DNA from 2 places in the Buttiauxella cochleicola genome. Region 1 is predicted to be linked to the other one. Evidence: predicted binding sites of a transcription regulator. Region 1 holds the regulator's gene; the other holds the start of a gene.
The links. Region 1 encodes LexA, which represses DNA repair genes until DNA is damaged. Its sites were predicted from a motif close to TNCTGTATGTACATACAGNA; they were not measured.
Positions count from the first base shown of each region.

Region 2: sulA (SOS-induced cell division inhibitor SulA) is a predicted target of LexA. The motif match lies at 11,627-11,646, and genes of this name have one in related genera.

Region 1 is NZ_JAJSOU010000009.1:33,032-49,357, forward strand. It holds gene LVQ79_RS13435 (maltoporin) at 26-1,342, shown strand; gene malM (maltose operon protein MalM) at 1,490-2,443, shown strand; gene ubiC (chorismate lyase) at 2,743-3,252, shown strand; gene ubiA (4-hydroxybenzoate octaprenyltransferase) at 3,252-4,124, shown strand; gene plsB (glycerol-3-phosphate 1-O-acyltransferase PlsB) at 4,297-6,726, opposite strand; gene LVQ79_RS13460 (diacylglycerol kinase) at 6,853-7,221, shown strand; gene lexA (transcriptional repressor LexA) at 7,330-7,938, shown strand; gene dinF (MATE family efflux transporter DinF) at 8,013-9,344, shown strand; gene LVQ79_RS13475 (CsbD family protein) at 9,502-9,711, shown strand; gene zur (zinc uptake transcriptional repressor Zur) at 9,799-10,314, opposite strand; gene LVQ79_RS13485 (cupin domain-containing protein) at 10,420-10,923, shown strand; gene LVQ79_RS13490 (conjugal transfer protein TraF) at 11,095-12,402, shown strand; gene dusA (tRNA dihydrouridine(20/20a) synthase DusA) at 12,497-13,495, shown strand; gene LVQ79_RS13500 (quinone oxidoreductase) at 13,709-14,692, opposite strand; gene dnaB (replicative DNA helicase) at 14,771-16,177, shown strand.
Region 2 is NZ_JAJSOU010000007.1:8,277-24,602, reverse strand. It holds gene rlmKL (bifunctional 23S rRNA (guanine(2069)-N(7))-methyltransferase RlmK/23S rRNA (guanine(2445)-N(2))-methyltransferase RlmL) at 1-505, shown strand, start outside; gene LVQ79_RS11120 (ABC transporter ATP-binding protein) at 511-2,418, shown strand; gene pqiA (membrane integrity-associated transporter subunit PqiA) at 2,435-3,703, shown strand; gene pqiB (intermembrane transport protein PqiB) at 3,693-5,333, shown strand; gene pqiC (membrane integrity-associated transporter subunit PqiC) at 5,330-5,896, shown strand; gene rmf (ribosome modulation factor) at 6,155-6,322, shown strand; gene fabA (bifunctional 3-hydroxydecanoyl-ACP dehydratase/trans-2-decenoyl-ACP isomerase) at 6,582-7,100, opposite strand; gene LVQ79_RS11090 (AAA family ATPase) at 7,169-8,923, opposite strand; gene matP (macrodomain Ter protein MatP) at 9,099-9,551, shown strand; gene ompA (porin OmpA) at 9,657-10,736, opposite strand; gene sulA (SOS-induced cell division inhibitor SulA) at 11,096-11,605, opposite strand; gene LVQ79_RS11070 (TfoX/Sxy family DNA transformation protein) at 11,826-12,440, shown strand; gene yccS (YccS family putative transporter) at 12,437-14,572, opposite strand; gene LVQ79_RS11060 (YccF domain-containing protein) at 14,597-15,043, opposite strand; gene helD (DNA helicase IV) at 15,175-16,326, shown strand, end outside.

The DNA.
Region 1 (16,326 bases):
AGCAATGATCTCAGGAGATAGAACGATGATTACTCTGCGCAAACTCCCACTGGCAGTCGCCGTAGCAGCAGGCGTTATGTCTGTTCAGGCTCTGGCTGTGGATTTCCACGGTTATGCCCGTTCTGGTATCGGCTGGACCGGTAGCGGCGGCCCGCAAGAATGTTTCCAGGCAACTGGTGCTCAGTCTAAATATCGTCTGGGTAACGAGTGCGAAACGTACGCGGAAATTAAATTAGGTCAGGAAGTCTGGAAAGAAGGCGATAAGAGCTTCTATTTCGACTCCAACATTGCCTATAACTCTCCGCAGTTGAATGACTGGGAAGACACCAACACCCCGGCGATTCGCGAATTCAACGTGCAGGGTAAAAACCTGATCGACTCGTTGCCTGGCGCAAACATGTGGGCTGGTAAGCGTTTCTACCAACGTCACGACGTTCACATGATCGACTTCTACTACTGGGATATTTCTGGTCCTGGTGCAGGTCTGGAAAACATTGACGTAGGTGCAGGTAAACTTTCCTTCGCAGCAACTCGTTCTTCTGAGTCAGGCGGTTCTTCAGCGTTCGGCGATCGCGACCCGGTAACCGGCGAACGTACTTACAACAACAAAGTTCCAAACGACGTATTTGACGTGCGTTGGGCTGGTATTGAAACTAACCCTGGCGGCACACTGGAACTGGGTGTTGACTACGGTCACACCAACATTCCTGACGACTACTACCTGCAACCAGGTGCGTCGAAAGATGGTTGGATGGGGACCCTTGAACATACGCAAAGTATGATGAAAGGCTTCAACAAATTCGTTGTGCAGTATGCAACTGACTCTATGACTTCGCAGGGCAAAGGCCAGGCGCAGGGCGGTAGCGTAAACAACGACGGCAGCATGATTCGTGTTCTCGACCACGGCGCGATCACTCTGGCTGACCAATGGGACCTGATGTACGTTGCGATGTACCAGAACCTGGATATGGATGATAACCAGGGTACTGAATGGTACACCGTAGGTGTGCGCCCAATGTACAAATGGACGCCAATCATGAGTACCTTGCTGGAAGTTGGCTACGACAACGTGAAATCCCAGGAAACTGGCGACCGTAACGGTCAGTACAAAATCACCCTGGCACAACAATGGCAGGCAGGCGACAGCATCTGGTCACGTCCGGCACTGCGTCTGTTCGCAACTTACGCCAAATGGGATGAGAAATGGGGTTACGCGAAAGATGCCAACGGCGACAACACTCGCTTTGCTATCTCTGACTCTACCGGTAACGGCAACTTCTCTACCAGCCGTGGCGATGACGACGAATTCACCTTCGGTGCCCAGATGGAAATCTGGTGGTAATACAGCATTAACCTGAAGTGAAGAAATGATGGGGAGTTCGCCACTGAACTCCCCATCATGATTACCCTCTATGCCAATGCTTGTTTCGATGGAAAGCGCTATTGCCTGGCCAACTTTCCACCGATTTCCCATTCGAGGTCTATAAAAATGAAAATGAAAAAAAGTCTCCTCGCACTCTGCCTTTCTGCAGGGTTGCTCGCCAGCGTTCCCGGAATCAGTCTGGCAGATATCAATATCGTTCCGCAGGATGTTTCTGCCGCGCCGTCAATTCCTGAATCTGCATTACAAAATCTTGTCTGGACGCCGGTTACCCAAAACAAACTGCATACCACAAACCTTGCGACTGGCGGACAGTCTCTGGGTGTCGCTGACATTATTGGTCCGGTAGCGGCTTACAGCGTTCCGGCGGGTATTGGTGAACTGACTATTACCCTTACCAGCGTCGTTGAAAAAGATACGGTCTTCGCGCCAAACGTACTGGTTTTGGATCAAAACCTGCGCCCGGCTGCATACTTCCCAAGCAGTTTCTTTGCCTACCAGGAACCAGGCGTGATGTCTGATAACCGCCTGGAAGGGACGTTTAAATTAACGCCAGCATTGGGGCAGCAAAAACTCTATTTATTGGTCTTCACCACCAGTAAAGATGCACAACAAACCACGAAGATGATTGATCCGGCCAAAGCCTATGCCAAGGGCAATGGCAACGCGATCCCAGATATTCCAGACCCAATTGCGAGCCATGGCACGACGGGAACGCTGAAATTGCGGGTAAAAACCTCTTCTGGTTCAAGCATTTTAGTGGGGCCACTCTTTGGTTCATCTGGTCCAGACCCTGTGACTGTGGGTAACACCGCAGCGCCTGCTACCGCTTATGCCGCACCTGTTGCAGCAACAGCTACTGCGCCTGTAGCCGCTCCGGCTCCTGCCGCGAAAAAAGAACCCGTGCTTAGCGATACAGAGAGCTACTTCAACCAGGCTATCAAAGATGCAGTAGCGAAAGGCGATGTTGATAAAGCCTTGAAACTGCTGGATGAAGCTGAACGCCTGGGATCGACTAGCGCCCGTAAAACCTTTATCAGCAGTGTAAAAGGCAAGGGGTGATGGTTTCCCCGCAGTGCTGATGTTTGAAGTTTGGTGCGCCTCCGGGCGCACCTTTTTTCCTTCGTCATCCTTCAAGCTGACTCTGCGTTGGCTGCGCTCAAAAACCCTCATCACTTACTTTAGTAAGCTCAGAGGGATTTTCTCTTTTGCCGCCTTGATTCAACTCGAATGATTTAGAAGGGTTAGCATTGTTCCCCGGCATTGTTCCCGGCATTGTTAAACGCTTGTGAGCTTTTCCCTGCCCCGCTATACCTATTCTGCGTTACAATGATTTTCGGTTTTGTTTCGGAGAAATTCCCATGTCTGACGCGCTTTCGCCATTGCGCGCCTTACGTTTTGAAGCTGCGATTCCAGAAGGGTTGAGTGCATCACTCCTTGACTGGCTGTTGCTTGAAGACTCAATGACCAAACGCTTTGAGCAGTATTGTTCCAGGGTTACTGCCCGCATTGTGCGTGAAGGTTTTTTCGAATCGCATGTCGTTCTTCCTGAAGCTAATATGTTGCCTGAGTCCAGCCGTTATTGGTTGCGCGAAGTTGTGCTTTGCGGTGACGATGTGCCCTGGCTTTTGGGGCGTACAGTGGTCCCTGAATCAACCCTTGAAGGACCAGAGCTTGCTTTACAAAGGCTCGGAACCACGCCGCTTGGACGCTACCTGTTTAGTTCATCTTCCCTGACACGGGATTTTATTGAGATTGGCCGCAGTTCGGAGCAGTGGGGGCGTCGTTCCCGCCTGAGATTAGCTGGAAAGCCGCTGGTGCTAACCGAGTTATTCCTTCCTGCTTCTCCGTTGTATCGAGAGGAAAAATAATGGAGTGGAGTCTGAAACAGGGTAAATGGCAGGCGTATCAACGTCTGATGCGACTTGATAAGCCAATTGGCTCGCTTTTGTTGTTATGGCCCACCCTATGGGCGCTGTGGCTTGCGACACCGGGAGTGCCTCCGCTAACCATTTTATGCGTGTTTATAGCCGGAGTCTGGATGATGCGCGCTGCGGGTTGCGTGGTAAATGACTACGCTGACCGCAAATTTGATGGTCACGTGAAACGCACGGCGCACAGGCCATTGCCGAGCGGGGCTGTAAGCGAGAAAGAAGCGCGTATCTTATTTGCGGTACTGGTAGTGCTTTCGTTTTTACTGGTACTGACGCTTAATACCATGACGATTTTATTATCGGTGGCGGGGTTAGCGCTTGCCTGGGTTTACCCGTTTATGAAGCGCTACACTCATTTGCCGCAAGTGGTGCTAGGGGCTGCATTTGGCTGGTCAATCCCGATGGCATTTGCCGCAGTGAGCGAGTCTGTTCCACTTAGCTGTTGGCTGATGTTTTTAACCAATATTTGCTGGGCTGTGGCTTATGACACGCAGTACGCAATGGTTGACCGCGATGACGATCTGAAAATCGGCATTAAATCCACAGCCATCTTATTTGGCCGTTATGACAATCTGATTATCGGTATTTTGCAGTTTACAGTGATGGTGTTGTTGGCGGTGATTGGCTGGTTAAACGGATTAGGTGGGGCGTTCTACTGGTCTATTGCGCTGGCGGGGATGCTCTTTGTCCATCAGCAACGGCTGACGGCGAATCGTGACCGTGATGCGTGTTTTAAAGCTTTCCTCAACAATAACTATGTTGGCCTGGTGCTGTTTATAGGGTTGGTGTTGAGTTACCTACACTTCTAATTATACCCATCGCCCTTCAAGTTGCAGGGTTGTTGGCTGCTCTCATTCACCCGAATCACTTACTTGAGTAAGCTCATCGGGATTCGTTCGATTGCCGCCTACCTGCATCTCGAAGTAGCTCGGGTATAAGAAACTAAATGGCGGATGACACTTCGTTTATCCGCCAGATTTTTTACTCGGTCGCAGCCTGCGACGTCGCACTTTCAATCGTCAAACGCACATCCGGCATGATCAGCTCTGCCAGCATCTGGTAGACCTTCATCGTTTCGGCGGGTTCTGCATCTCCGGTGTCGCTGATATAGCCTTCATCACGCAAGGTTAATACCAGCGAGGTGAATACAGCTTTATCGAAGAACTCCGGTGCATTAATGCCATGCAACACCGACAAACGTTGGGCAACGGTGCGGCTTTCGCGCTCCAGCGTCCCACGGTTAATCGATGGATTTGCACTCAGCAGCCAGAAAGTAATCGCGTAACGTTGCAGCGTTTCACGAACACCTGCCGCCAGAAGCTGCATAGTGCGTGAGCGTGCCGGGTTAATCACCACTTCTTCACCCGTAAGGGTAATCAGATCCTGACGAACCAGTTCATTAAGCAGCGCATCCATTTCACTGGCAAGTTCAGCTTTTTCCCAACGCAGGAACAACTCAGACTTCAGCATCGGGTAGAGCAGCTCAACCTGACGCAGAAGCTCGCTGCGGGAAATGTGGCGATGCTGCGTGATAATTGCAGCCAGCAGAGAAGGTAACACCAGCATATGCAGGATGTTGTTACGGTAGTAAGTCATCAGCACTGCCTGCTCACGCGGCAGAATGATGATGTCACCAATCGTATCTTTCTCTACTTCAAACTTATTCATCTGCAGCGCGTGTTCGATAAGCGCTTCTGCTGGCTGGTCTGGTGCGGTAGCGTCCGGTGAATACGGCACATTACGCAACAGGCTCAGGTAACAGTTGAGCTGTTCGGTCAGTTGTTCGCGCGTCAGTGAACGCTGGCGCGATGCCAGGAGCGCGGTACAGCACAGGTTCATGGCGTTTGCCGCGCCTGCATTGTTAATACGCACCATCAGTTCGGCAGCAATTTCATTAACCGTTGGCGTTAACCATGCCGGGCGGATGGCCTCAATCGGGTCGATTGAATCACGCCACTCAGGCACTCGCTGGTTGAGGAATGTCATCAACGGCATTGGTTCGCCGAAGTTAACATAGCCCTGGCCGAGGTTACGCAGCTTGCTCAGCCCACGTACCATCTGCATGAAGCTTTCTTTTTCTTTAGTCGCACCGCGCAGTTCTTTCGCGTAAGTCCCCACTTCCATTACATGCTCGTAGCCAATGTAAATCGGCACCAATGTAATTGGACGTGTACCGCCGCGCAGCATGGCCTGAATGGTCATCGACAGCGTGCCGGTTTTCGGGTCTAGCAAACGGCCGGTACGAGAACGGCCACCTTCCACAAAGTATTCAACGGAATAGCCACGGCTGAACAGCTCGCCAAGATATTCACGGAACACGGTGGAGTAGAGTTTGCTGCCCTTAAAGGTACGGCGAATAAAGAACGCGCCCAGGCGGCGGAAAATCGGGCCGGCTGGCCAGAAATTCAGGTTGATACCCGCTGCAATGTGCGGAGGAACCAGCCCCTGGTGATAGAGCACGTAAGACAGAAGCATGTAGTCCATGTGGCTGCGGTGGCAGGGCACATAGACAATCTCATGGCCGTCATGAGCCAGTTGGCGAACGCGTTCAGCATTGTGAACGTTAATGCCCTGGTACAAACGGTTCCACGTCAGACCTAATACGCGGTCGGTCAAACGAACGGCTTCATAAGAGAAGTTCGCCGCAATCTCTTCCATCAAGGCAACAGCATTTTGCTGCGCTTTTTCATGGGAGATTTTCTTGCTGCGCGCTTCATCTTCTACTGCACGGGCAATAGCTTTTGAAGCCAAAAGCTTATTGAACAGATCCTGACGTACCGGCAGACGCGGGCCAACAGTCGCTAAGCGCTGGCGAGCAAAGTGCATACGCGCCACGCGTGCCAGTTTTTGGGCGATTTTTTTGTCTGTACCGTGATCGGTTGCCATCTGGCGCAGCGAAACAGGTGCAGAGAACCGCACAAAGCTGTCGCGCCCAAGCCAGGAGACTGCGAAGAATTTCTGAATGCCGTTAAGCATCTTCAGTGGCGGGTTAACTTCGCCTTTTTCGCGACCCGGAGAGCGGCCAAACATCACCGATACCGGCACCATCTGCACATCCAGATTTGGATTGCTGCGGTGCAAGTCGAGATAATCATGGAACAGCTTGATCGACTCTTCTTTTGGCGTGTAATAAGTGAACACACGCGGGCCGCCATGGATAAAGACATAGCGCGGCAATACCGCACCGTCGATCTCTAACGGCTCGAGAGGGTCGGGCAAGTTGTGCGCGAGGCATTGCGCGCGCAGGGTTAATAAGTCCGCCTTTGAGTTATAAGGCAGAACGTACATTATTGGGCGTGTGGGATCTAAGCCCAGTTCGGCCTGTGGATCTGCCGGAATGGACTTGCTCTTTACCAGAACGCCTAATGGTAAATTAAGTAATTTGTAGTAGATTCTTGGCCAGCCTGACATAAACGATGTAAAGCCTCAGGTTAATGATGCAAATTCGCCGCAAGAATATCAGAATCTCACCCAGATTTCTGTGGCGTTATAATTTTGACAAGCATTGATGCAAATAATTTGAAAAGGTTTCCTAAAATGGCGAGCAGTACCACTGGACTTACCCGTATCATCAAAGCCGCAGGCTACTCATGGAAAGGGCTCAAAGCAGCCTGGATCAACGAAGCAGCTTTCCGCCAGGAAGGCGTTTCTGCTGTTATCGCCATTGCCATCGCATGTTGGTTAGATGTCGATCCCATTACCCGCATTCTACTTATCGGCTCAGTCGTGCTGGTCATGATTGTCGAGATCCTCAATAGCGCTATTGAGGCACTTGTCGACCGTGTTGGCACTGATTATCACGAGCTTTCAGGACGCGCCAAAGATATGGGCTCGGCCGCTGTATTAATTTCAATTATCCTCGCAGTAATTACCTGGGTCACGCTGCTTTGGTCGCATTTGCGGTGATCTTTCCAGAATAGTTAAGTGCCTGGTTTTTTGCTTAATTTGTGGTTCCAAATTGACCTTTGACTGTATATACTCACAGCATAACTGTATAAACACCCAGGGGGCGGAATGAAAGCGTTAACTACCAGGCAGCAAGAGGTGTTTGATCTTATTCGGGATCATATCAGCCAGACCGGCATGCCACCGACTCGTGCCGAGATTGCTCAACGTCTGGGGTTCCGTTCTCCGAACGCCGCTGAAGAGCATTTAAAAGCACTTGCCCGTAAAGGTGTGCTTGAAATTGTTTCTGGTGCATCCCGTGGTATCCGCCTGTTGGTGGAAGAAGTGACTGGTATTCCACTGGTTGGGCGTGTTGCTGCAGGTGAGCCACTCCTGGCACAGCAACATATCGAAGGCCATTACCAGGTTGATCCTTCACTGTTCAAACCAAATGCCGACTTCTTGCTGCGCGTCAGCGGTATGTCAATGAAAGACATCGGCATTATGGATGGCGACCTGCTTGCGGTTCATAAAACTCAGGATGTGCGTAATGGCCAGGTTGTTGTCGCGCGTATCGATGATGAAGTTACCGTTAAGCGCTTAAAACAACAGGGCAATACAGTTCATCTGCTGCCAGAAAACAGTGAGTTTGAACCGATCGTGGTAGACCTGCGCGAGCATAACTTCTCAATTGAAGGGCTGGCTGTTGGGGTTATTCGCAACGGCGACTGGCTGTAAAATCTCTTTAGGTGATGCGCATTTAGAATGCGCATCACTGCCTTAATTCTCTTTGATCTCCTTCAGGAGAGGTCATGCAATTATTCTCCACAGCGGATCGTGCGCTCTGGCGCCTCGCTTTACCCATGATTTTCTCCAACATTACTGTTCCGCTGCTTGGCCTTGTCGATACGGCTGTGATTGGTCATCTGGATAGTCCTGTTTACTTGGGCGGTGTTGCCATTGGTGCGACAGCAACCAGCTTCCTGTTTATGTTGCTGCTGTTTTTACGAATGAGTACCACAGGCTTAACTGCTCAGGCTTTTGGCGCCAATAATCCCTCAGCGTTAGCTCGTGCACTGGTGCAACCACTATTGCTGGCACTTGGGGCAGGGGTGGCAATTGTCTTACTGCGCGATCCCCTCATTTCACTCGCTTTACAAATTGTTGGTGGCAATCAGGATGTGCTCGTACAAGCACAACGCTTTCTTGAAATCCGCTGGCTAAGTGCGCCAGCCTCGCTTGCCAACCTGGTTCTACTAGGATGGTTGTTAGGGGTTCAATACGCACGAGCTCCGGTTATCTTGCTGGTAGTCGGCAATGTTCTGAATATCGTACTGGATGTGTGGCTGGTTATGGGGTTGCACCTTGATGTTCAAGGGGCGGCACTTGCGACTGTCACTGCTGAATACGCGACATTTTTCATCGGATTGCTGATGGTGAAGAAGGTTATGGGCATGCGTGGTATCAGCTTTGAGATGATTAAGCAGTCCTGGCGTGGCAATGTTCGGCGCTTACTGGCGCTCAATCGGGACATCATGTTGCGCTCGTTATTACTGCAAGTGTGCTTTGCATCAGTGACCATCTTTGGTGCGCGCTTAGGTAGCGAAATTGTCGCCGTCAATGCGGTATTAATGACGCTTCTGACGTTTACCGCTTATGCGCTTGATGGTTTTGCCTATGCCGTTGAAGCCCATTCCGGGCAAGCTTATGGCGCAAAGAATCGCGGCCAACTACTCGAGGTTTGGGGTGCTGCCTGTCGCCAGGCGGGTTTAGTCGCGCTCATGTTTGCCGTGGTGTATGCCCTATTTGGCGAGCAAATTGTTTCTCTTCTGACGTCCATTCCCCAATTACAGCTACAGGCCGATCGCTATCTCCACTGGCAGATTGTATTACCCGTAGTCGGTGTCTGGTGCTACTTGCTGGATGGGATGTTTATTGGCGCGACAAGGGGAGCTGAGATGCGTAATAGCATGGCGGTTGCCGCTGTTGGTTTCGGGCTAACGCTCTTCACGGTTCCGTATTTAGGCAACCACGGGTTATGGCTTTCTGTGGCGGTATTCCTTGCTCTGCGGGGGCTGGCGTTAGGTTGGATTTGGCGTCGTCACTGGCAGCAAAATAGCTGGTTTAACAACGTACAAAGTTAAGCCGTATGGTTAAAGATTCTTAGTTTTCTCCGTACCACCATATCCTTGACTACAATTATTATCACGTCCAGCAGATAGAGTGGTGTTGGCCAAATGGCAGCACATTGGACGTTGGTAATTTTTTAGCAGTTCTTCCCCGAACGATGAGGATATTATTATGAATAAAGACGAAATCGGCGGTAACTGGAAACAGTTTAAAGGCACAGTAAAAGAGAAATGGGGCAAACTGACTGACGATGATATGACTGTCATCGAAGGCAAACGCGATCAGCTTGTCGGTAAAATTCAAGAGCGTTATGGGTACGAAAAGGATAAGGCAGAGGAAGAAGTCGTTGATTGGGAAACTCGCAACAAATACCGTTGGTAATTAGTTTCCCTTAGATGTGTTAGTTCTCAAGGCTACCCTGCCCAGGTACATGGATGTACCGTTCCATTCAACTCAAATCCAACCAATCTAACGTGACTTCTTTTTACTCTGAATGGAGTGGTCATGCCCGCAAGCATCCGGGTGGCTACAAGCTTCAACTTCTGCACACGCGCTGCATAAACCATGCGCCTCAATAACGTTATGATGCAGAGCAAACCCTAACTGGGCCGCCAGTTGGTGCATGATATCTTCCACACCTTCCGCACTACGCTCCTTCACCGCACCACATCGATCACAAATAAACATCGCAGATGAGTGAGTTGGCTGATCGATAAGATTGCACAACACATAGCTGTTGGTGGACTCTACACGGTGTACAAAACCTTGTTCGAGCAGAAAATCGAGCGCACGATACACTGTCGGGGGTTTAGCTTGCGGTTCGCTGGCACGCAATAAATCCAGCAAATCATAAGCACTGATAGCGCCTGCTTGCTGAGTCAGCAAACGCAATACTTCAAGACGTTGTGGTGTCAGGCGCACATTACGCTGCTCGCATAGTTTTTCAGCCTGCGCTAACACGTTTTGTGAAGTCGTGATGTCCATCAGTATTCCCCTGTAGATTAGCCCTACACTTTATCACAACGCGCAAAAAACGCCGAGTGGTGCGCTTAGCCACAACCTTTTGAGATGACTATCCCGGAGTTTGTTATGAATAAACCTGATTGCATTCGCCACTGGAAGGAAATAGAAGGTGACGATGATTCGACTTATCCAGACAGCGCAGAGCGGTTTTCTATTGGCGCGCCACTGGCCCGCAAGCTGGGTCTTAATCGCCTGGGAATTCATCATGAGCGCCTGCTACCAGGTCGCCGCACATCTTATCCTCATGCTGAAAGCAGCGAAGAAGAGTTTGCTTATGTGCTCGAAGGGCATCCACAAGTGTGGATTAATGGGCACCTTTACCCACTTGAACCTGGCGATAGCGTTGGTTTCCCCGCTGGAACAGGTACCTGCCATACCTTTATCAACAACACAGAGCATGAAGTCCGACTGCTAATTGTGGGGGAGGCAAATAAAGCTGAGAATCGAATTTATTACCCGCTAAACCCAGGCTATGCCGCACAGCGACAGGATCGATGGATTGATCATCCCCCCCAATTTTTCGGCCCACATGACGGTCAGCCTTCACGAAAACCGAACGGTAAACTATAAATAAGTTTGCATGGAAATTTTGAACTCATAATCCTGAAGGATAGAAACGGGATTCCGATGGGCGAAACAGCCCACTTTTCAGCCTTTTATTCACAGCAATAGTCCGCCTCTGTTCAGTCATAACTGGCAGGGGCAGTTATTACATCTGATCAACAGACGGACGTGTGGTGAATGAAAAAAATGAAAACTTTGGCGGCGTTTAGCGCCGCATCTTTATTTATGGCAAATCACGCTTATGCGGCGGGCACATGGTCTGAAGCACGAAGTGATGCAATGGGTGGTACTGGTGTCGCTTCCGCGAGCTACGGAAGTGGGGTGCTTACGAACCCCGCGTTGCTGGCTAAGGCTAAGCAGGACGACACAGTGACGGTTATTCTACCGTCTGTGAGTGCGCAAATTACGGATAAAGATAATCTGCAGGATCAGATTGATGACATTAGCGATAAGGTTGATCAATACAAAAACGTTATCGACGATCTCACCCTGCAGGATATCCTTTTAAATCCAAATGGTTCGCTCAGCCAGTTTCAGAGTGCTGCGGGCGATCTGGCTGGTGAGCTGAATGATCTGAAAGGAAAAACGGCAAACGCGAAGGCGGGTGCCAGTATCGCAGTCAGTATTCCAAACGACGTGCTTTCAGTGGCTTTTGTCGCAAAAGCCTATGCGCGTGCGCATGTTAGTTCTTCCATCGATCAGCAAGATATCGATTATCTCAATAGCATCGCCGGTTCTCGGGCAGTGGCCGGGGGCGTTGCGTTTGATGCCGCTATTAATGGCTCCGATGTTATCACCAGCAATCTGAATTCTACTGCTTCTGGCCGTGCGGCTATTGTCTCTGACTATGGCGTGGCGCTTGCGAAGGAGTTTGATCTCGGTGGAGTGCCGGTTTCTTTTGGCGTCACACCGAAGTTGCAAAAAACCTGGCTCTATAACTACACCACCTCGATTTATAACTACGATAGCAGTGACTGGAATAGCAGCCGCTATCGCAATGATGATACCGGTTTCAATGTGGATGCGGGCCTGGCGGCCGATTTCGGCGAAAACTGGACGGTTGGTCTGAGCGGTCAGAACCTGATTTCGCGTGACATTGATACCAAAGATATTCTGATCACCAATGGCAGAACCGGTGAGACAACTAACTACAAAGACACGTACCAGATTCGTCCATTGGTGACGGCTGGTGTAGCCTGGCATAACGATCTCATCACCCTTAGCGCCGATGGTGATCTCACCGAAACCAAAGGCTTCAAAAGCGAAGAAGACTCGCAGTACGTTGGCGTCGGTGCAGAAATTACGCCGCTGCCATGGCTTGCCGTGCGTGCGGGTTATCGTGCCGACGTCAAATCAAACGACAGCAACGTCTTTACCGGCGGTGTTGGTTTTGCGCCATTTAATCGTGTTCATGTTGATTTAATGGGGCTATACGGCGAAGACCAGACATGGGGGGCCGGAGCGCAGCTTAGCGTTACCTTCTGATAAAAATAGCAGTCGGGACGAGCGGGTGTCCCGACGCTGCTTTATGCTATAGTAGCGACCCTTTTTTAACCGTAGCCCGTAAACGCCAGTGCCTATGTCCTCACAAATCAGCCAGACTCCTTTCCAGCCACATCGTTTCTCTATTGCGCCGATGCTTGACTGGACCGATCGCCACTGCCGTTATTTTTTGCGTCAGTTATCTAGCCAGACACTGCTGTACACCGAAATGGTGACAACCGGTGCAATTATTCATGGCAAAGGGGACTATCTGGCGTACAGCGAAGACGAGCATCCTATCGCGCTGCAATTAGGCGGTAGCGATCCGGCTGCATTGGCTATTTGCGCGAAACTGGCGCAAGAGCGCGGCTACGATGAAATTAACCTGAACGTGGGTTGCCCGTCAGATCGTGTGCAAAATGGCATGTTTGGCGCGTGTTTAATGGCGGACGCGCAGCGCGTTGCCGATTGTATTAAAGCGATGCGTGATGTGGTTTCTATTCCGGTTACTGTCAAAACGCGTATCGGCATTGACGACCAGGATAGCTACGAATTTCTCTGCGATTTTATTGGCACGGTAGCCGGGAAGGGTGAATGCGAGATGTTTATCATCCACGCCCGTAAAGCCTGGCTTTCTGGTTTAAGCCCGAAAGAAAACCGTGAAATTCCACCGCTGGATTACCCGCGTGTTTATCAGTTAAAGCGTGATTTCCCGCATCTGACGATGGCGATTAACGGTGGAATTAAAACGCTGGAAGAAGCTAAAACGCATCTGGAACATATGGACGGCGTAATGGTGGGGCGCGAAGCCTATCAAAACCCTGGCCTGCTGACGGCGGTTGACCGGGAGATTTTTGGTATTGATTCGCCGGAAATCGACACCGTTGCAGCGGTTCGTGCCATGTATCCGTACATTGAGCGTGAACTGGCAAACGGCACTTATTTAGGCCATGTCACTCGCCATATGTTGGGACTTTTCCAGGGTATTCCGGGTGCGCGCCAATGGCGTCGTTATCTGAGTGAAAATGCCCATAAAGCCGGTGCAGGAATCGACGTTGTGGAACATGCTTTGTCGTTGGTTGCGGATAAGCGCTAAATTTTAGCAGCAATAACCGTGTGAATTGCTCAGGTATTGCGGAGTTGATCACAACCTCGCATCTTTCTGGCTAAGTTCGCGGGCTGTGGGATATCAATTATTTACCAAACCTGACATTATTACCGGGTTGCAAAAAAACGAATTCATCGCGCTGTACCCTACATACAGAGCGAACAAAAAAGAATGGGCTTCCCTCGGGAGGCCCAAATTCTTTTATGGAATCAGCAAACTAGAACCTTGCGTGCTGCGGCTCTCAAGTGTTGCATGAGCCAGTGCAGCATCGCTCAGGGCAAACTTCTGGCTATCCGCCACATCCACTTTTATCACGCCGCTGGCAATCAACGAGAACAGCTCGTTGCACGCTTCTTCCAGCTCTTCACGCGTGGTGACGTAACCATTTAGTGACGGACGCGTAACATACAGCGAGCCTTTCTGGTTCAGGATCCCCAGATTCACGCCCGTCACCGGGCCGGAAGAGTTCCCAAAACTCACCATCAAACCTTGCCGTTGCAGGCAATCGAGCGACGATTCCCAAGTATCTTTCCCGACCGAGTCATAAACCACCGCCACTTTCTTGCCGCCGGTTATCTCTTTCACGCGTTCGACAAGATTCTCTTCGCGATAGTTAATGGTTTGCCAGGCTCCGGCTTTTTTGGCGCTTTCTGCTTTTTGCGCAGAACCGACAGTGCCAATTAATTTGGCACCCAGCGCTTTTGCCCACTGGCAGGCAATCAGCCCCACGCCGCCGGCTGCGGCATGGAACAAGAAAACTTCGTTGGCTTTAATATCGTAGGTTTTACGCAGCAGATAATAGACCGTCAGCCCTTTAAGGAAGGAAGCAGCAGCTTGTTCGAAAGAGATAGCGTCCGGGAGTTTTGCTACTTTATCTGCCGGTACGTTATGAACACTGCTGTAAGCGCCAAGTCCTGACTGTGCATAGACCACACGATCGCCAACTTTAATATGTGTTACCGCGCTGCCAATTTTACTGACTACGCCCGCAGCTTCAGTGCCGAGGCCGCTTGGTAGCATCGGAGGTGGGTATAAACCGCTGCGAATATAGGTGTCGATGTAGTTGATACCAATCGCTTTGTTCTCAACCTGGACTTCGTTTTCTGCGGGTGCGGTTGGGGTGAATTTAACAACTTTTAAGACTTCTGGTCCGCCGTGCTGACTAAATTCAATGCGTGTTGCCATGAGAACTCCTTCTGTTTCCTCGGAGGGAGATAGAGTAAACTCTCGTCTCTCTTATCTGATTTTGGTAACGCCCTCACTATGGCAGGAAATAAACCCTTCAACAAACCGAAAGAACCCCGCGATCGTCAGATGGAAGGGCTGAAAATGCCGCCACATTCTCTGGAAGCGGAGCAGTCGGTGTTGGGCGGTTTAATGCTGGACAACGAACGCTGGGATAACGTTTCCGAGCGCGTCGTGGCTAACGATTTTTTCAGCCGTCCACACCGCATGATCTTCACCGAAATGCAGCGTTTGCTCGAAATGAGCAAGCCAATCGACCTGATCACGCTTTCTGAATCTCTGGAACTTCAGGGCAACCTGGAAAGTGTCGGTGGTTTCGCCTATCTGGCCGAATTATCAAAAAATACGCCAAGTGCTGCGAACATTAGTGCCTATGCTGATATCGTGCGCGAACGTGCCGTAGTGCGTGAAATGATTTCTGTGGCGAATGAAATCGCCGATGCCGGTTACGACCCTCAAGGGCGAACCAGTGAAGATTTGCTCGACCTCGCCGAATCCCGTGTGTTCCAGATTGCTGAGAGCCGTGCGAATAAAGACGAAGGCCCGAAAAGTATCGACCAAATCCTCGAAGCGACAGTCTCGCGTATCGAAACGCTGTACCAGACGCCACATGATGGCGTAACGGGCGTCGACACCGGCTACCAGGACTTGAACAAGAAAACAGCGGGTCTGCAAAAATCGGATCTGATCATTGTGGCGGCGCGTCCGTCGATGGGTAAAACCACCTTTGCGATGAACTTGTGCGAAAACGCCGCGATGTTGCAGGAAAAACCGGTGCTGATTTTCAGCCTCGAGATGCCCGGCGAACAAATCATGATGCGTATGCTTGCGTCGCTGTCACGCGTCGACCAAACCAAAATCCGTACCGGCCAGCTTGATGATGAAGACTGGGCGCGAATTTCCAGCACCATGGGCATCTTGCTTGAAAAACGCAACATGTACATTGATGACTCCTCAGGCCTGACGCCAACGGAAGTGCGCTCCCGCGCGCGCCGTATCTACCGCGAACATGGTGGCCTGAGCCTTATCATGATCGACTACCTGCAATTGATGCGTGTGCCGTCGCTGTCCGACAACCGTACGCTGGAAATTGCCGAGATTTCGCGCTCACTAAAAGCGCTGGCAAAAGAGCTACAGGTGCCAGTAGTGGCGCTCTCGCAGTTGAACCGTTCTTTGGAACAACGTGCCGATAAACGCCCGGTGAACTCCGACTTACGTGAATCCGGCTCCATCGAGCAGGATGCCGACTTGATTATGTTTATCTATCGTGACGAAGTTTATAACGACAACAGTGACGAGAAAGGCATCGCGCAAATCATCCTCGGTAAGCAGCGTAACGGCCCAATCGGCACCGTGCGCCTGACGTTTAACGGGCAGTTCTCGCGTTTCGATAACTATGCAGGCCCTCAGTACGACGAAGACTAAATCCTCTTCATCCTTCGTGCCACAACTGTGTTGGCTGCGTTCACTCGCCCGAATCACTTACTTTAGTAAGCTCATCGGGACGAGTTCTCTTGCCGCCTTGTTGTGAAACGAATGATTTTGAGGATTTGTGGTATCCCATATTTAATTTT
Region 2 (16,326 bases), on a different contig from region 1:
AGGGAAAGATTTCCTTAATCTGTTTGCTTATACCGGCAGCGCGACAGTTCACGCAGGGTTAGGTGGCGCTAAAACGACGACCACCGTTGATATGTCTCGTACTTACCTTGAGTGGGCTGAGCGTAACTTGCGTCTTAACGGCTTGAGTGGCCGTGCACACCGCTTGGTTCAGGCTGATTGCCTGGGCTGGTTGCGTGAAACCGATGAACAGTTTGATCTGATTTTTATCGATCCACCGACGTTCTCAAACTCAAAACGTATGGAAGAATCTTTTGATGTCCAGCGCGACCATATCGTGCTGATGAAAGACCTTAAGCGTCTGTTGCGCCAGGGTGGCACCATTATGTTCTCCAACAATAAACGTGGCTTCAAAATGGACTTTGACGGGCTGGCTAATCTGGGCTTGAGTGCTCAGGAAATCACGCAGAAAACCTTGTCACAAGATTTTGCCCGTAATCGCCAAATTCATAACTGCTGGCTCGTTACTCACGTAGCCAAGGATTAATTGTCATGTCATTGATTAGTATGCACGGTGCCTGGTTGTCGTTTAGTGACGCACCGTTGTTAGATAACACCGAACTTCATATTGAAGAAAACGAACGCGTCTGTCTGGTTGGCCGTAACGGTGCAGGTAAATCCACACTGATGAAAATCCTCAACCGTGAAGTGCCGCTTGATGATGGGCGCATGGTTTACGAACAGGATTTGATTGTCGCGCGTTTGCAACAAGATCCTCCGCGTAATGTCGCGGGCACGGTTTACGACTTCGTTGCGGAAGGCGTGGAAGAGCAGGCAGAGTACCTCAAGGCGTATCACGATATTTCCCATAAAGTGATGACCGACCCGAGCGATAAAAACCTCAATGAAATGGCGCGTATCCAGGAGATTTTGGATCATCAGAACCTCTGGCAACTGGATAGCCGCATCAACGAAGTGCTCGAACAATTAGGCCTGGAAGCTGATACTGAACTGTCGGCACTTTCTGGCGGCTGGTTGCGTAAAGCGGCACTGGGCCGTGCGCTGGTGAGTTCTCCACGCGTTTTGTTGCTTGATGAGCCAACCAACCACCTGGATATCGAAGCTATCGACTGGCTGGAAGGTTTCCTGAAAGAGTTCCAGGGCAGCATTATTTTCATCTCGCACGACCGTTCATTTATTCGCAATATGGCGACGCGTATCGTCGATCTTGATCGCGGCAAACTGGTTTCTTACCCTGGCGATTACGATCAGTATCTGCTGGCAAAAGAAGAAGCTTTGCGTGTTGAAGATCTGCAAAATGCCGAGTTTGATCGCAAACTTGCGCAGGAAGAAGTGTGGATCCGTCAGGGCATTAAAGCACGCCGTACGCGTAACGAAGGCCGTGTGCGTGCCTTGAAAGCGATGCGTAACGAACGTAGTGCTCGTCGTGAAGTGTTGGGCAGCGCTAAAATGCAAGTTGGTGAAGCGGCGCGTTCCGGCAAGATCGTCTTTGAAATGGAAAACGTGTTTTACCAGATCGCTAACAAAAATCTGGTATCCGATTTCTCAGCCCAGGTGCAGCGCAGCGACAAAATTGCGCTGGTGGGGCCAAACGGCTGTGGCAAAACCACATTGTTGAAACTGATGTTAGATCAGTTGAAAGCGGATAGCGGGCGTGTGCATTGCGGTACCAAGCTTGAAGTAGCGTACTTTGACCAACACCGTGCGGAGCTTGATCCTGATCGTACGGTAATGGACAACCTGGCAGAAGGTAAGCAAGAAGTGATGGTGAATGGCAAGCCACGCCATGTACTGGGTTACTTGCAGGACTTCTTGTTCCACCCGAAACGCGCCATGACTCCGGTTCGTGCGTTGTCTGGTGGTGAGCGTAACCGCCTTTTACTGGCGAAGTTATTCCTAAAACCAAGCAACTTGATGATTCTCGATGAACCGACGAATGACCTGGATGTCGAAACGCTTGAATTACTTGAAGAGCTGATTGATGGTTACCAGGGCACGGTCATGTTGGTGAGCCACGATCGTCAATTTGTGGACAACACTGTTACTGAATGCTGGATTTTTGAAGGCGAAGGTAAGATTGGTCGTTACGTCGGTGGTTATCATGACGCCAAAGGTCAACAGGCATCTGCGCAAACTTTGCGCCACTCTGTGGCAGATAAGGCGCAAAACAACCAGCCAGCAAAGGCGGAAGTTGTTAAACGTGCAAGTAGCAAGCTAAGCTATAACCTGCAACGTGAATTAGAGCAATTACCACAACGTCTTGAACAACTTGAAGCGGAACTGGAAGCTATCCAGGCTAAGGTCGGAGATGCTGAGTTTTTCAACCAGCCACACGACGTCACACAAAAAACATTGAGCGACCTGACCACGGCAGAAAAAGCACTGGAAGAGGCTTTTGAACGCTGGGAATATCTTGAAGCTCTGAAAAACGGCGCGTAACACAAGGAGACACGATATGTGTGCCACGCATCATCATCGTTCACACATATTATGCTCACAATGTGACTTACTGGTTGCGCTACCGGTATTGGAGGACGGCCATAAGGCCGTCTGTCCACGTTGCGGTACAACACTTCTCACTCAGTGGTCCTCACCACGTCAACGTCCTACAGCTTATGCGCTGGCAGCTCTGTTTATGTTGCTGCTCGCCAACCTATTTCCCTTCATCAACATGAAAGTAGCAGGACTCAGCAGTGAAGTTTCGCTGCTTGAAATTCCTGGCGTCATGTTCAACGAAGACTACGCAAGCCTCGGCACTTTCTTTATGGTCTTTGTGCAGGCGGTGCCTACGTTCTGTTTAATCACGATTTTGTTATTAGTTAACCAGGTGGCATTACCACTAACTCTTAAAAAGCGCCTGGCACGAATCCTATTCCAGCTAAAGTCCTGGGGTATGGCTGAAATTTTTCTTGCTGGCGTCTTGGTGAGTTTCGTCAAATTAATGGCTTACGGCGATATTGGTGTCGGGAGCAGTTTTATTCCGTGGTGCCTGTTCTGTGTGTTGCAACTGCGGGCTTTCCAGTGTGTGGACCGGCGCTGGCTTTGGGATGATATTGCGCCTGAGCCGGCGATTTCGGTACCGCTTAAAGTCGGTGTATCAGGCCTTCGCCAGGGGCTGCGTTCTTGTTCATGCTGCACAGCAATCGTGCCAGAGGATCAGGAAATTTGTCCCCGCTGCGAAACCAAAGGGTACGTTCGTCGCCGTCATAGCTTGCAATGGACACTCGCTCTGTTGCTGACTTCAATTATGCTTTACCTACCCGCAAATATATTGCCCATCATGATAACCGAAGTATTGGGCAGCAAAATCCCGTCGACGATTATTGCCGGGGTTATTTTGTTGTGGAGCGAAGGCTCTTATCCGGTTGCTGGAGTTATTTTCATCGCCAGTATTTTGGTTCCGACACTGAAAATGTTAGCGATTGCCTGGTTGTGCTGGGATGCTAAAGGCCACGGTCAGCGTGATAGTGAAAGAATGCATTTGATCTACGAGGTGGTCGAATTTGTCGGGCGTTGGTCAATGATCGATGTGTTCGTTATAGCGGTATTATCGGCCCTGGTGCGTATGGGAGGATTGATGAGTATCTACCCGGCGATCGGAGCCGTGATGTTTGCATTAGTAGTGATTTTGACAATGTTTGCAGCGATGACCTTTGACCCTCGCTTGTCCTGGGATCGCGCACCGGATTCAACTCATGAGGAGTCGTCTGAGCATGGAAAATAAAAGCGGGGAAGCAAAAGTAGCAAAGGTGAAAAATTGGTCCCCGGTATGGATTTTCCCTATCGTAACCGTGCTAATCGGCGCGTGGATCTTATTTTATCACTACAGCCATCAAGGGCCTGAAGTCACGCTGATTACCACTAATGCCGAAGGCATCGAAGGTGGGAAAACCATGATTAAAAGCCGCAGTGTGAATGTGGGCGTGGTTGAAAGCGCGGTGCTGTCAGACGATTTGCTTCATGTCGAAATTACAGCCCGGCTGAATTCGGGCATGGAAAAACTTCTGCATAATGACACAGTATTTTGGGTCGTTAAGCCGCAAGTCGGGCGTGAAGGTATTTCCGGGCTTGGTACTCTGCTCTCTGGTGCATATATCGAACTGCAACCGGGCAATAAGGGGTCGCAATCCGCTAAATATGATTTGCTGGATGCTCCTCCACTGGCACCACCTGATGCTAAAGGTATCCGCATTACCCTCGACAGTAATAAAGCAGGGCAGCTTTCTCCAGGTGACCCGGTGCTGTTCCGTGGCTATAGAGTTGGTTCAGTAGAAACGAGTACCTTTGATGCGGCGAAACGTAGCATCAGTTATCAGCTATTCATCAGTGCGCCAAACGATCGCCTCGTGACCAGTAACGTACGCTTCTGGAAAGACAGCGGCATTGCCGTTGATATGTCTTCACAAGGTATGCGCGTAGAGATGGGGTCTCTTACCACGCTGTTTAGCGGCGGTGTTAGTTTTGACGTACCAGAAGGCTGGGAGCTTGGTAAACCTGCGAAACCGGGTAGCGAGTTCAATCTCTTCGACGATCAGAAAAGCATTCAGGATTCTCTGTATACCGATCACATTGACTACCTGATGTTCTTTAAAGATTCAGTGCGTGGCCTGCAGCCAGGAGCACCAGTTGAGTTCCGCGGCATTCGATTGGGAACCGTGGCTAAGGTGCCATTCTTTACCGATGGGATGCGCCAGAAGATCAATGATGACTTCCGTATTCCGGTTCTGATCCGTCTTGAACCTGAGCGTTTGCAAAATCTTGTCGGTGATGATGTCCATATCCAGGACAACATGACAGCGTTGATTAAACGTGGTTTACGAGCGTCTATGAAAACGGGCAGCATTGTTACCGGGGCACTGTTTATCGACCTGGATTTCAATCCTAAAGCGCCGCCGGTAACCGAGTTACCGACATTTGCGGGTTACCCGATAATCCCAACGATGAGTGGTGGACTGGCGCAAATCCAACAACGCTTGCTGGAGACACTGGATAAGATTAACAACTTGCCGCTCAATCCGATGATTGAACAAACCACCAATTCGCTTGCGGAAAGTCAGCGAACCATGAAGCGCTTGCAGCAGACGCTCGATAATCTGAATAAGATTACCGCGAATAAGTCGATGCAATCTTTGCCTGAAGATATGCAGTCGACACTGCGTGAACTTAATCGCAGTATGCAGGGCTTCCAGCCGGGTTCTGCGGCCTACAACAAGATGGTGGCCGATATGCAGCGTCTTGATCAGGTTCTGCGTGAATTGCAGCCTGTACTGCGCACGTTGAACGATAAGAGCAATTCGCTGGTCTTTGAAGCGAAGGATAAAAAAGATCCCCAGCCGAAGAGGGCGAAAGAATGAAAAAATGGCTCCCACTCTTTGCTGCATTGGCTCTAACGGCCTGTAGCAGCAGCGATAATGGAAAGACCTATTACCAGCTACCTCAAAGCTCCGCACCTGCTATGCAGGCCGTGAGCCAGCCTGGAACCCATTTATTGTGGGTAGAGCAGGTTGCGGTTCCTGATTACCTCGCTGGCAATGGCGTGGTTTATCAGACCAGTGAGGTGCAGTACGTCATTGCCTCCAGCAATTTGTGGGCAAGTCCGTTGGATCAGCAATTGCGAAATACTCTTGTCAGCAATCTGAGTAGCGCGTTACCTGGTTGGGTTGTGGCATCACAACCACTAGGCAACGATCAGGATACTCTGAATGTTAACGTGACCGGTTTTCACGGACGTTATGACGGGAAAGTGATTGTAAGTGGCGAGTGGTTGCTCAAACATCAGGGGCAATTGATTAAACGTCCGTTCCACGTTGAGCTGAAGCAAGAAGCTGATGGTTATGATGCCATGGTGAAAACCTTAGCTCAGGCCTGGCAGCAAGAAGCGAAAAGTATCGCTGGTGAGCTGACTCGCTTTAACTAATCATCTCAGTAGCACAAAAAAGCTGCGTCATTCGCCTACAAAGCGGAACGCAGCTTTTCTTTTGGCATTAATTTGTTACCCATGCGTTCTCACACTTTTTGTGCAAAACAAAACTCTTGTAGCTCACATTTATGACATTGGCGTGAATTTTGCGCATTGACGATAGAGGCTTTAGGAGTTATTGCTTATATGTGGTTGCACGTTTTGTGGCCACTGTTTTCTTTCCACCAGATTATATAGAAATGAGGGAAACGAGGCATGAAGAGACAAAAACGAGATCGCCTGGAACGGGCTCATCAACGTGGTTATCAAGCAGGTATCGTCGGACGCTCCAAAGAGATGTGTCCCTATCAGACACTGAATCAAAGGTCGTACTGGATGGGAGGCTGGCGAGAAGCCATGGAAGACAGGGCGGTTACCGCGTAATCACTGTCTCTTTAGAAAAAGAAACCTCCGCATAGCGGAGGTTTCGCGTTTATACCCTTCATACTTCGAGCTGCATCTTTGTTGGCTCGTTCACGCGCCCGACAAATCTGCCTGGAGCAGATTTGAACGCTGTTACCAGCGCCCCGAAGGGGTGAGGCGCATGGATGGGCCGAATAATCACTTACTTATGTAAGCTCATCGGGACTTGCTCTCTTGCCGCCTCGATGCCACTCGAATTATTTTGGGTATAAAATCAGGCTTAGAAAGCGGTGGTGTCTTTGAAAAGACCCACTTTCAGATCGGTGGCGGTGTAAATTACACGGCCATCAACCAACACTTCACCATCTGCCAGGCCCATAATCAGGCGGCGATTGATAACGCGTTTGAAGTGAATACGGTAGCTGACTTTTTTCGCTGTCGGCAGGATCTGACCCGCGAGTTTAACTTCACCCACGCCCAGTGCACGGCCTTTACCTTCACCGCCTAACCAGCCGAGGTAAAAACCTACCAGCTGCCACATCGCATCCAGACCCAGGCAACCAGGCATTACTGGATCGCCGATAAAGTGGCAACCGAAGAACCACAGGTCAGGATTAATATCTAATTCTGCTTCAACGTAACCTTTATCGAAGTTACCACCGTCTTCGGTCATCTTGACGACGCGGTCCATCATCAGCATGGATGGCGCAGGCAAACGTGGGCCTTCAGCACCAAACAGTTCGCCACGACCAGAGGCAAGAAGATCTTCTTTTGTATAGGATTCGCGTTTATCTACCATGTTTACAGTAAGCCTTATTGTAATGAAGCACGCATGTTAGCTAACACGTGTACGCTCAACAAGTCCGATCAGTTTTGATTGAACCAATTGAGCCAACGCAGTGGCCATGGATAGCGGTGCCGAATATCTTGCGCGGATGCCTGAGCGATTCGCTCTTGTACCGCACGCATGAGCGTATTTTGCCCTTCGCCATCCCAGGGCAGATTTGTTAATAAGGGTAGTGCATCAGTGACATCATCGATGGCCCAAATGGTGAATTGCCCTTGTTCTACAGCATCCAGAACGTCCTGATGCAGGCAAAGGTGACGCACGTTGGCAACCGGGATAATCACGCCTTGCTTGCCGGTAAACTCGCGTTGTTGGCAAATTCGGAAGAAACCTTCGATCTTCTCATTCAGACCGCCAACGGGTTGCACTCGACCAAACTGGTCTACGGAACCTGTCACCGCAATATGCTGATAAATAGGTACATTTGCCAGTGCACTGATTAATGCGCAAAGTTCGGCCATTGAGGCACTGTCGCCATCCACTTCACTATAAGACTGTTCAAAAGTCAGAGATGCAGAGAAGGGGATTTGCTGGTCAAGTTGCAACTCAGACATTAAAAATGCCTGCATGATCATCATGCCTTTCGCATGAATATTGCCGCCCAGCTCCGCTTTGCGTTCAACGTCAGTAAACTCACCATCACCGACATGCACCACACAGCTGATACGAGAAGGTTCACCAAATGCACGTGGATGCCCTGGGAACTCAATCACCGACAGGGCATTGATCTGGCCGACCATTTCACCTTCAGTTTCGATGAGGATCTGCTCAAGCAGAATTTCATCTTGCATACGTTCAGCAAGATAACCTTCACGCCACTCACGTTGTGCCAGCATTTGCGTTAGTTCGTCAGCACCGAAACTTTTTTCTTCAGTAAAGGCGGCAACTTCGCGCAACTGACGGCTAATCCACGATGGGCATAGCGGCAGTGTTTCCTGGTCGCCGGTATAACGCACGGCTTCACGGATTAACACTTGCCATGCATCAGTTGCAGGGGCAGGCAGAGATTTTGATTTGGCTACCGCGTAAATCCACTGGCACCATAACGCCATATCATCAGCAGAGGCGATCTGCAGATTTTCTTCAAATTCACTATAAATCGCCGAAGTAGCCAGTTCAGGTTCCATATCCTGGAAGTCTGCCAGCGATTCGCGCTCGCCTACCAGAATCAGTTTCAGGCTCAATGGTAATGAAGGAATATTAATTGGCAGAGGACGCGTTTCGTCAGGTGAAATCCAGTCGAAGCGACCCTGAATGACCATTTGCTTTAGGCGTAACCACAATAGCGGTTGTGCGAGCACACTGCGCAATGACAGCACCAGAATGCCACCGTTTGCACGGTGAACCAGGCCTGGAGTCAGAGTAATTTCGCCTGCAAACTGGCGCACGCAGCCAAACAGCTGGTCCGCTTCAATCCAGTCGGCAGCGACAACCTCAGACAGCCCTGCAAAATTGTCTTCTGCGGACTCGGCCGGGCGTAACGTTACGTGACTGCCTTCTACCAGATAATGACCGCCCGTCAGAGCGTTGTCATGCGACCAGCACTCGCGTGCTGCTTCGGTAATAAGATTAAGGTATTCGGCTTCTTCAGCGGCTTTTACCAGCATCAGATCGGCCGAGGCTACCGGTTGGCTGAGCTGCACCAGTCCGTAAGACAGACGGGGTTGCACAGCGGAGAAAGGGGCAGTTTCGGAATCATAAGGCTGTGCGAAAATTTCCTGATAGCTTTCGGTATCAGGTACAAGAGCACGCCATTCAAGTCGATTAGTCGTCAAAGTCGCTATTTATTAATTAGATGTCAAAGGCGCGATTATACAAGAATAGGGAAGGCAGCACACGGTTTATGCGGAGCGGCAAGTTTACTTAGCTCACAGCTTTCATTTTTCAGGTAAGCGAAAATAAAAAAAACTGTTATTCTGAAATGAGTTACACGGTCACACTGAGATCGCAATGAAATATCAACAGTTGGAAAATCTCGAGAGCGGCTGGAAGTGGAAGTATCTGGTCAAAAAACACCGCGAAGGCGAATTAATTACACGTTACATCGAAGCTAGTGCGGCGAAAGAAGCCGTTGATGAACTGTTACGCTTCGAAAATGAACCTGTGCTTGTGTTGAGTTGGATTGAGAAACATATGAATCCAGAGCTTCATAATCGTATGAAGCAAACTATCCGTGCGCGGCGTAAAAGGCACTTTAATGCCGAGCATCAACATACCCGTAAGAAGTCCATCGACCTTGAATATTTGGTTTGGCAGCGGTTAGCAGGGCTTGCTCATCGACGAGGATGCACTCTCTCAGAAACTATTGTGCAATTGATTGAAGATGCTGAGCGTAAAGAGCAATACGCCAATCAGATGTCATCGCTCAAACAGGATCTCCAGGCTTTGCTAGGCAAAGAGTAGAGGGGCGGTTGTATTGACCCAGAGTTCTATTTTTGGGTTCTGGGTATCCACCAAAGAATAAAAACAAAAAACCCCGCCTTAGCGGGGTTTTTTTATAACGGTAACTTATGCCGCAGGCTGAGTTACAACGTCTTTGATACCTTTAACTTCGATCTCTACGCGACGATCTGGAGCCAGGCAATCAATCAGTTTAGCTTTAGGAGCTACGTTATCACAGGTGTTGCCAGTAACTGGGTTAGATTCGCCCATACCGCGTGGGGAGATCTTGTTAGCTGGGATACCTTTAGAGATCAGGTAATCAACAACTGACTGTGCACGTTTTTCAGACAGTTTGTTGTTGTATTGATCGGAACCGATACGGTCGGTGAAGCCCAGAACTACAACAGAACCATCTTTCGGGTCGAGGTTGCTCAGCTGAGTATACAGCTGATCCAGTGCCTGCTGACCTTCTGGTTTCAGAGTTGCTTTGTTGAAGTTAAACAGAACATCAGACTTCAGAGTGAAGTGCTTGGTCTGTACTTCTGGAGCTGGTGCTGGAGCTGGAGCTACTACTGGAGCTGCAACTTCGCCCTGACCGAAACGGTAAGAAACACCCAGGCTCAACAAGCCGTTGTCTGGACGAGTACCAACGGTAGCAGCGTCACCAATGTTGTTAGTCCACTGGTATTCCAGACGGGTAGCGATATCGCGGGTAACAGCCCACTCGATACCACCAGCAGCCAGCGGAGATACGCCAGTGTCGTGATCGCTTACACGGTTACCAGCAGCATTCATAGCTGTAGAATCTGCACGCCATACCATACCACCCAGACGAGTGTAGATGTCCAGATCGTCAGTGATTGGGTAGCCCAGTTTAGCGGTCAGTTGAACGCCTTGCGCTTTGAAAGCACCGTTTTCTACGCTGCCTTTATATGGCATACGACCTAACCAGTCATAACCCATTTCAAAACCAACGTACGGGTTAACCTGGTAACCACCGAACGCACCAGCACCCAGTTGGCTTTCATGAGTAGGGCCATTACCGATGCCGCTATCATAGCCGTTCTGGTTAGAGAAACCGGTGTCGTGGAATTGGGACCAACCCAACTTACCACCTGCATACCAGGTGTTATCTTTCGGTGCGGCCTGCGCTACGGTAGCGAAGCCAGCCAGTGCCACTGCAATCGCGATAGCTGTCTTTTTCATTTTTTGCGCCTCATTATCATCCAAAAAGGCCATGAGCTTTAAAATCGCTCTAAAGCCCAGGGTTAAATCCTTCGCCCGAGTTTATGCTCACTTGTTACTCTACCGATCAATCGGTGTTATGAAGAGCAACCCTGGCGAGCTAAAGTCTACAACGTAGTTTAAAACTTACAAGTGTGAAGTCCGTCAGGCATATGAAAAAAAACGACTTGTATAAACATTTTCTAACATTTTTGCGCGTAATTCACACTCTAAAGATTTGCTGGAAGGCCGCCTGGAGCGGCTTGGGACGCGGATTCTTGATAATTCACAATGGATTGTCAAGAGTTCATAAAAAGTTCCAGGAATTCTCTTAAATTTACTTAATGATACAAACTAGAATGAATTTTTAGCTCACTTCGTGGTCGACACCCTGTTTCCGAGATACGGGTTGGACGCATAATGAAGCCGATCGCATTCCCTATTTCGGCGGCAGATGACAGTTGCGAATGCTCTTCATTCGTCAATTCTTCAGGTAACCAACCGATAACAACACTGTAATTTCCTGTCTGCAATGCTTTTACCATAGCATCTACTGTGAAAAGTGGATCTAACTGGCTCACTTGCATAACTTTTGCCAGCGGAAGACCTGCTGATTGTACCCACTGACGACTTAATTTCTGCTGTGGTGTTAGCCACAGCTGCCAGCGTGACTGTTGCCCCAGTTGTTGAAGCAGTGGCAATAAAACCAGCTGTGTAACCCATGGCTGATCTTCGCTGTAGATCACTTCACTGATCAACCCTTTAATTTTGTTACCTGCTGATGACTGGGCCACAGAAGGCACAGTATTTGTAACAGTGGCAACCTGAGTTCGAACGTTATGTGAATGCATAGTTAATCCCGCCTGATGGGTTACTGTATGGATATACAGTAATACCTGTTTGGATAAAGATCAATCTAAATTTCGGAAAGTGTCTCGCAATTTCATCATGTAATTCGACGGAAAGTGAGAATGTGATTGCGGTGAGTGATTAGGTTACTTATTTTCGTACTACAGGAAGCGGTAATAAACTGTGATGATGCGTTAATACATGATATTTAGGGATATATTCATGAAAAATAAATCATATGCAAGGATTCATCAGTCCAAAGAATACTTATCACCACTAGGGGAAATAGGCTGTCGATCGCTATTTGGTGGATATAGCCTGACGGTAGAAAATGTTGTGTTTGCCATGGTTTCAGAAGGGGAGCTCTACCTGCGAGCATGTGAACAAACGGAAGTCTATTTTGTTAAACGAGCCTCGCAGCCTCTGCTCTACAATAAACGCGGACGTACTATCGAACTAAATTATTACCGCGTTGATGAGGGGTTGTGGAGCGATCGGGAAAAGCTAGTGCAACTGTCAATGGATGCTCTATTCAGTGCCCGGCGCCAAAAATCCCGGCAGCGTGCTCAGCAAAGGCTTAAAGATTTACCCAATTTAACGCACAGTCTGGAAATGATGTTGTGGGAAGTCGGTATTGCCGATGTACGTACCCTTCATGCCTACGGCGCAAAGCGCTCCTGGATAAAGCTTAGAGGCATTAAGAAAGGGCTTGGCGTACAGGTATTGCTGGCATTAGCTGGTGCTATTTGCGGAATTCATGAGGCTGCACTCCCGGCGGCAACGCGCCAGGAGTTGGTCGAGTGGGGGCATCATTACGAGAAACGCCAAAGGCGTTAATCGTGTTGTTGCGACACAAGTTGTTGAAGGCGCGATATCTCAGGTAATAGCGCAACCAGCAGACCAACCTGCTGAAGCACCAGTGGCTCTTTGGAGTCTGGTTGCGGTTCAAGTGTGGTTATACGTTCAGATAGTCCCTGAAGTGCTTTTTGTACTCGTTCTTCATCTGCTGGCAGGTGATGAAGTGCATCGTCGACGTAGCACACAGCATCATCAAGCAGGAGCAAAATATCCTCGTTGGTCAGTCTTTCACGATGTGCACCCAACGCTGAAATATAGCTGTTGAAGGTATGATTCAGGCACAATAGTCGAAATGCTGTTTCCCGCATCTCCGGTGAAACACGCGGTTCAGACGACATATTCGACACAACAGAAGCCAGTTCAGCATCTTTGTTATGTGCATCCCGGCGTGCAATACGGTACTCAAGCCTATTGTCACGACCCTGGTGATATTGCTCAAGAATCGCATCCAGATAACGGCAGTTAGCGTTAAATGCACGCTCCACCACTAATGGCAATCTGCGAAAACGCCAGTCAGGCCAGATGAAACTGACTGCGGCCCAGGCTATGGCACATCCTAATAAGGTATCGAAGATACGTGGCATTGCGACTTCAAACCCTTCGCCCAACAGGTTGAAACAGAGCAACACTAGCAAGGTGATAAACATGGTGGCGTGCGCATATTGTACGTTGCGAAAAGCAAAGAACAGCACGCCGGTAATCACAATTAAAACAAGCTGTCCTTCAATTGATGGCACAAAGAACAATACCGGAAGCCCGACAGCCACGCCTACCAAAGTGCCAATAATACGTAAAGCCAGGCGTCGGCGAGTGGCGCTGTAGTTAGGCTGGCAAACAAAAAGGCTGGTCAACAGTATCCAGTAGCCATGTTTTAACCCGGTGAATTGAATAAACGCATAGCCGACGCATAGTACAACGGACATGCGCACCGCATGGCGGAATAACGCTGATTCTGGAGTTAAATTCCGTTTTAATCGCTGCCAGATATCACCAAAGCCAGTTAAGCGATCATCCAACAGTCGGTTTTCAATATCGCTGTGCGGCGCGGCGAGGGCTTGTTCAGATTCAATAGTTGCTAACTGAGCATCAATGGCGCGCAAATTACTCACCAGGAAGCCAAGTGCTTTTAATTCACTGGCCAGAGACTGATCCGTTTTTAATCTCTCAATGGCGGCGTCAAGATGGGTAAACGCTCGCTCGAACCGTGGGTCATGTTGATATTTCACGCGTAATAAAACGGAGCGTGAAAGCTGCAAGCAGGCCTGAGATTGCATGGTTAACAGGCGTTGAAAGCGAAACATGATGTCGCTGTAGCGAAACTTATCGCGCAGTGCCTGGTACTGGATGTGGGAAGAGCTGGCGCGCTCATGAATATCCTGAGCGACAAAATAGTAGTGCAGAGTCCGCCGAGTGCCTCGCTGCCCACGATCTCCTCGTAAGCGCGTCAGCAACGAGCCTTTGGTTTGATTCAACATTGTCACAAGCTGGCTATTCGCCATCGCAAGTTCAAGCATTGGTGCCTGGCTTTCTTCTTCGATATCGGGGTCAAATAGGGTTGCTTTGACTTCGAGATAACGCGCGAGGCTTTCATAACAGCGTGCCAGGTTATCCTGAAGCGGTCGAATCGGGAATATAAGATGCCCAGCAAGTGTCAGTAAGTTGTACCAGATGGCACCTGCCAACAGCAAAATAGGTTGTTGATACCAGTGATCGTACAAAGAAATGCCGAGCATGGTATAGATGGCGATAAGCAGCGCCCCAAAAGCGATAGTGGCGTAACGCTGACCTAATCCTCCCAGAAGAATAAACCCGCTGGTGGAAACCATTAGCCCAATACCAAACAGTACAGGCCATGGATATAACAACTCCACCGATGCGGAAGCGATGAAGAAACTAACCAAAGTAATCAGAAGATTACGTATACGCCCGGTGAGACGGTCATCTAAATCTGCAAGAGCTGCGGCAACAACGCCAAGCGTTAACGGAATAGTGAGCTTGACCTCGCCCAACCACCATGGGAAGGCAGCGGTGCCCGTAAGCGCAATGAAAATACGTAAGTTATAGAGCCAGGTGCTGTTCCAGGTATAGCGGCGCAGAATTGGGCTAAGCATTAATACTCACTATTCTTGTCAAATTTACTGGAAACGACGTCGTGCATTAGCTTCACGTGCAGCCTGTGCAGTTTCTACAGAAACGACACGGCGACCCACTGGCCAAAGTGCAATCGCTGCTATCTTGAAGTTAGCGATTCCTACAGGAATACCGATAATAGTGATGCACTGTGCAATCCCGGTACAAATGTGCAACACACATAGCCACCAGCCGAAAAATACTAGCCAGAGAATGTTTAGCAGCGTGCCGCCGGTGTTCAGGATGGCGCTTTTACCCTGCGGGTTGAGCTCATCAACATGAACCGCTTCATTGCCATACGGAACGAACGAGAGTTTAGTTATCTCCCAGCAGGAACGAGTCAGCGGGAGAGTGAAAATAAAAATGATACTGACGAGAGTGGCCAGCAACCAAGAGAGAGTGGTGAGGAAACCACCCAGTACAAAGTTCAATACATTAAGGACTGTACGCATAATCACTCTTTGTTGGTATGAATGTAGATAAATGAATAACCACAGCAATTGTAACGCGTTTTTACTCTGGAGCGTCATTCCTTCGGCGGGTAAACTTAACCACAACCATTTTTTGGATCAGGCAAAGCGTAATGGAATTGAAAGCGACTTCCCTTGGCAAACATTTAGCACAACATCCCTACAATCGGGTGAGATTACTGACTGCGGGTGTAGAGGTAAAGGGCGATCGTCATGAATACCTTATTCCATTCAATCAGTTAATCGCAATTAATTGCAAGCGTGGTCTGGTTTGGGGCGAGCTGGAATTTGTCTTGCCCGATGATAAAGTCGTGCGTTTGCATGGTACGGAATGGAGTGAAACGCAGCACTTTTATCATCACCTGAACGAACTCTGGCAGAACTGGAGCACTGAAATGAGCGAAGTGGCAGCTCAGGTGCTACAACAGCAATATGCCGAAATAACGCGCAGGATTCAGCAAGAGAAATGGTTCAAACGCAGTGATATGCAGGCGTTACAGCAAAATGTTCGCGCTGCGTTTTCAGCACTACCGCTGCCATTAGCACGGCTTGATGAATTCGAAAATTGCCGCGAACTTTGGTTTCATTGTAAAGCCTGGCTTGAACAAGGTGATACGCGCCGCCATCAACGCAATACCGCTTTTACCAATCACATGCTGGAAAAGTATGCTGACTTTTTCCAGCACATAGAAAGTTCTCCTCTGAATCCTTCTCAGGCTCGTGCCGTCGTCAATGGCGAAGATTCGCTATTAGTGCTCGCGGGGGCGGGGAGTGGCAAAACCTCCGTTCTTGTTGCTCGAGCTGGTTGGCTATTACAACGTGGCGAAGCCAGTGAAGAACAAATCCTGCTGCTGGCATTTGGGCGCAAAGCTGCGCAGGAGATGGATCAGCGAATTGCCGAACGCTTGAATACCGATGCTATCTCCGCGCGTACGTTTCATGCTATTGCATTGCATATCATTCAGCAAGGAAGCAAAAAAGTGCCGCGTGTTAGCGAGCTGGAATCCGATACCACGGCACGCCACCAATTGCTAATTGAAAGCTGGCAACAGCAGTGTCGTGAGAAAAAAGCGCAGGCAAAAGGCTGGCGTGAGTGGTTACGAGACGAGCTGCAATGGGAAGTGCCTGAAGGTGAATACTGGAAAGATGAACGTTTAGCTAAACGTCTGGCAAGCCGGTTAGATCGCTGGTTGGGGTTATTGCGTATGCATGGTGGTTCGCAGGCAGAAATGATTGCCGCAGCGCCTGAAGAGGTCCGCGATCTC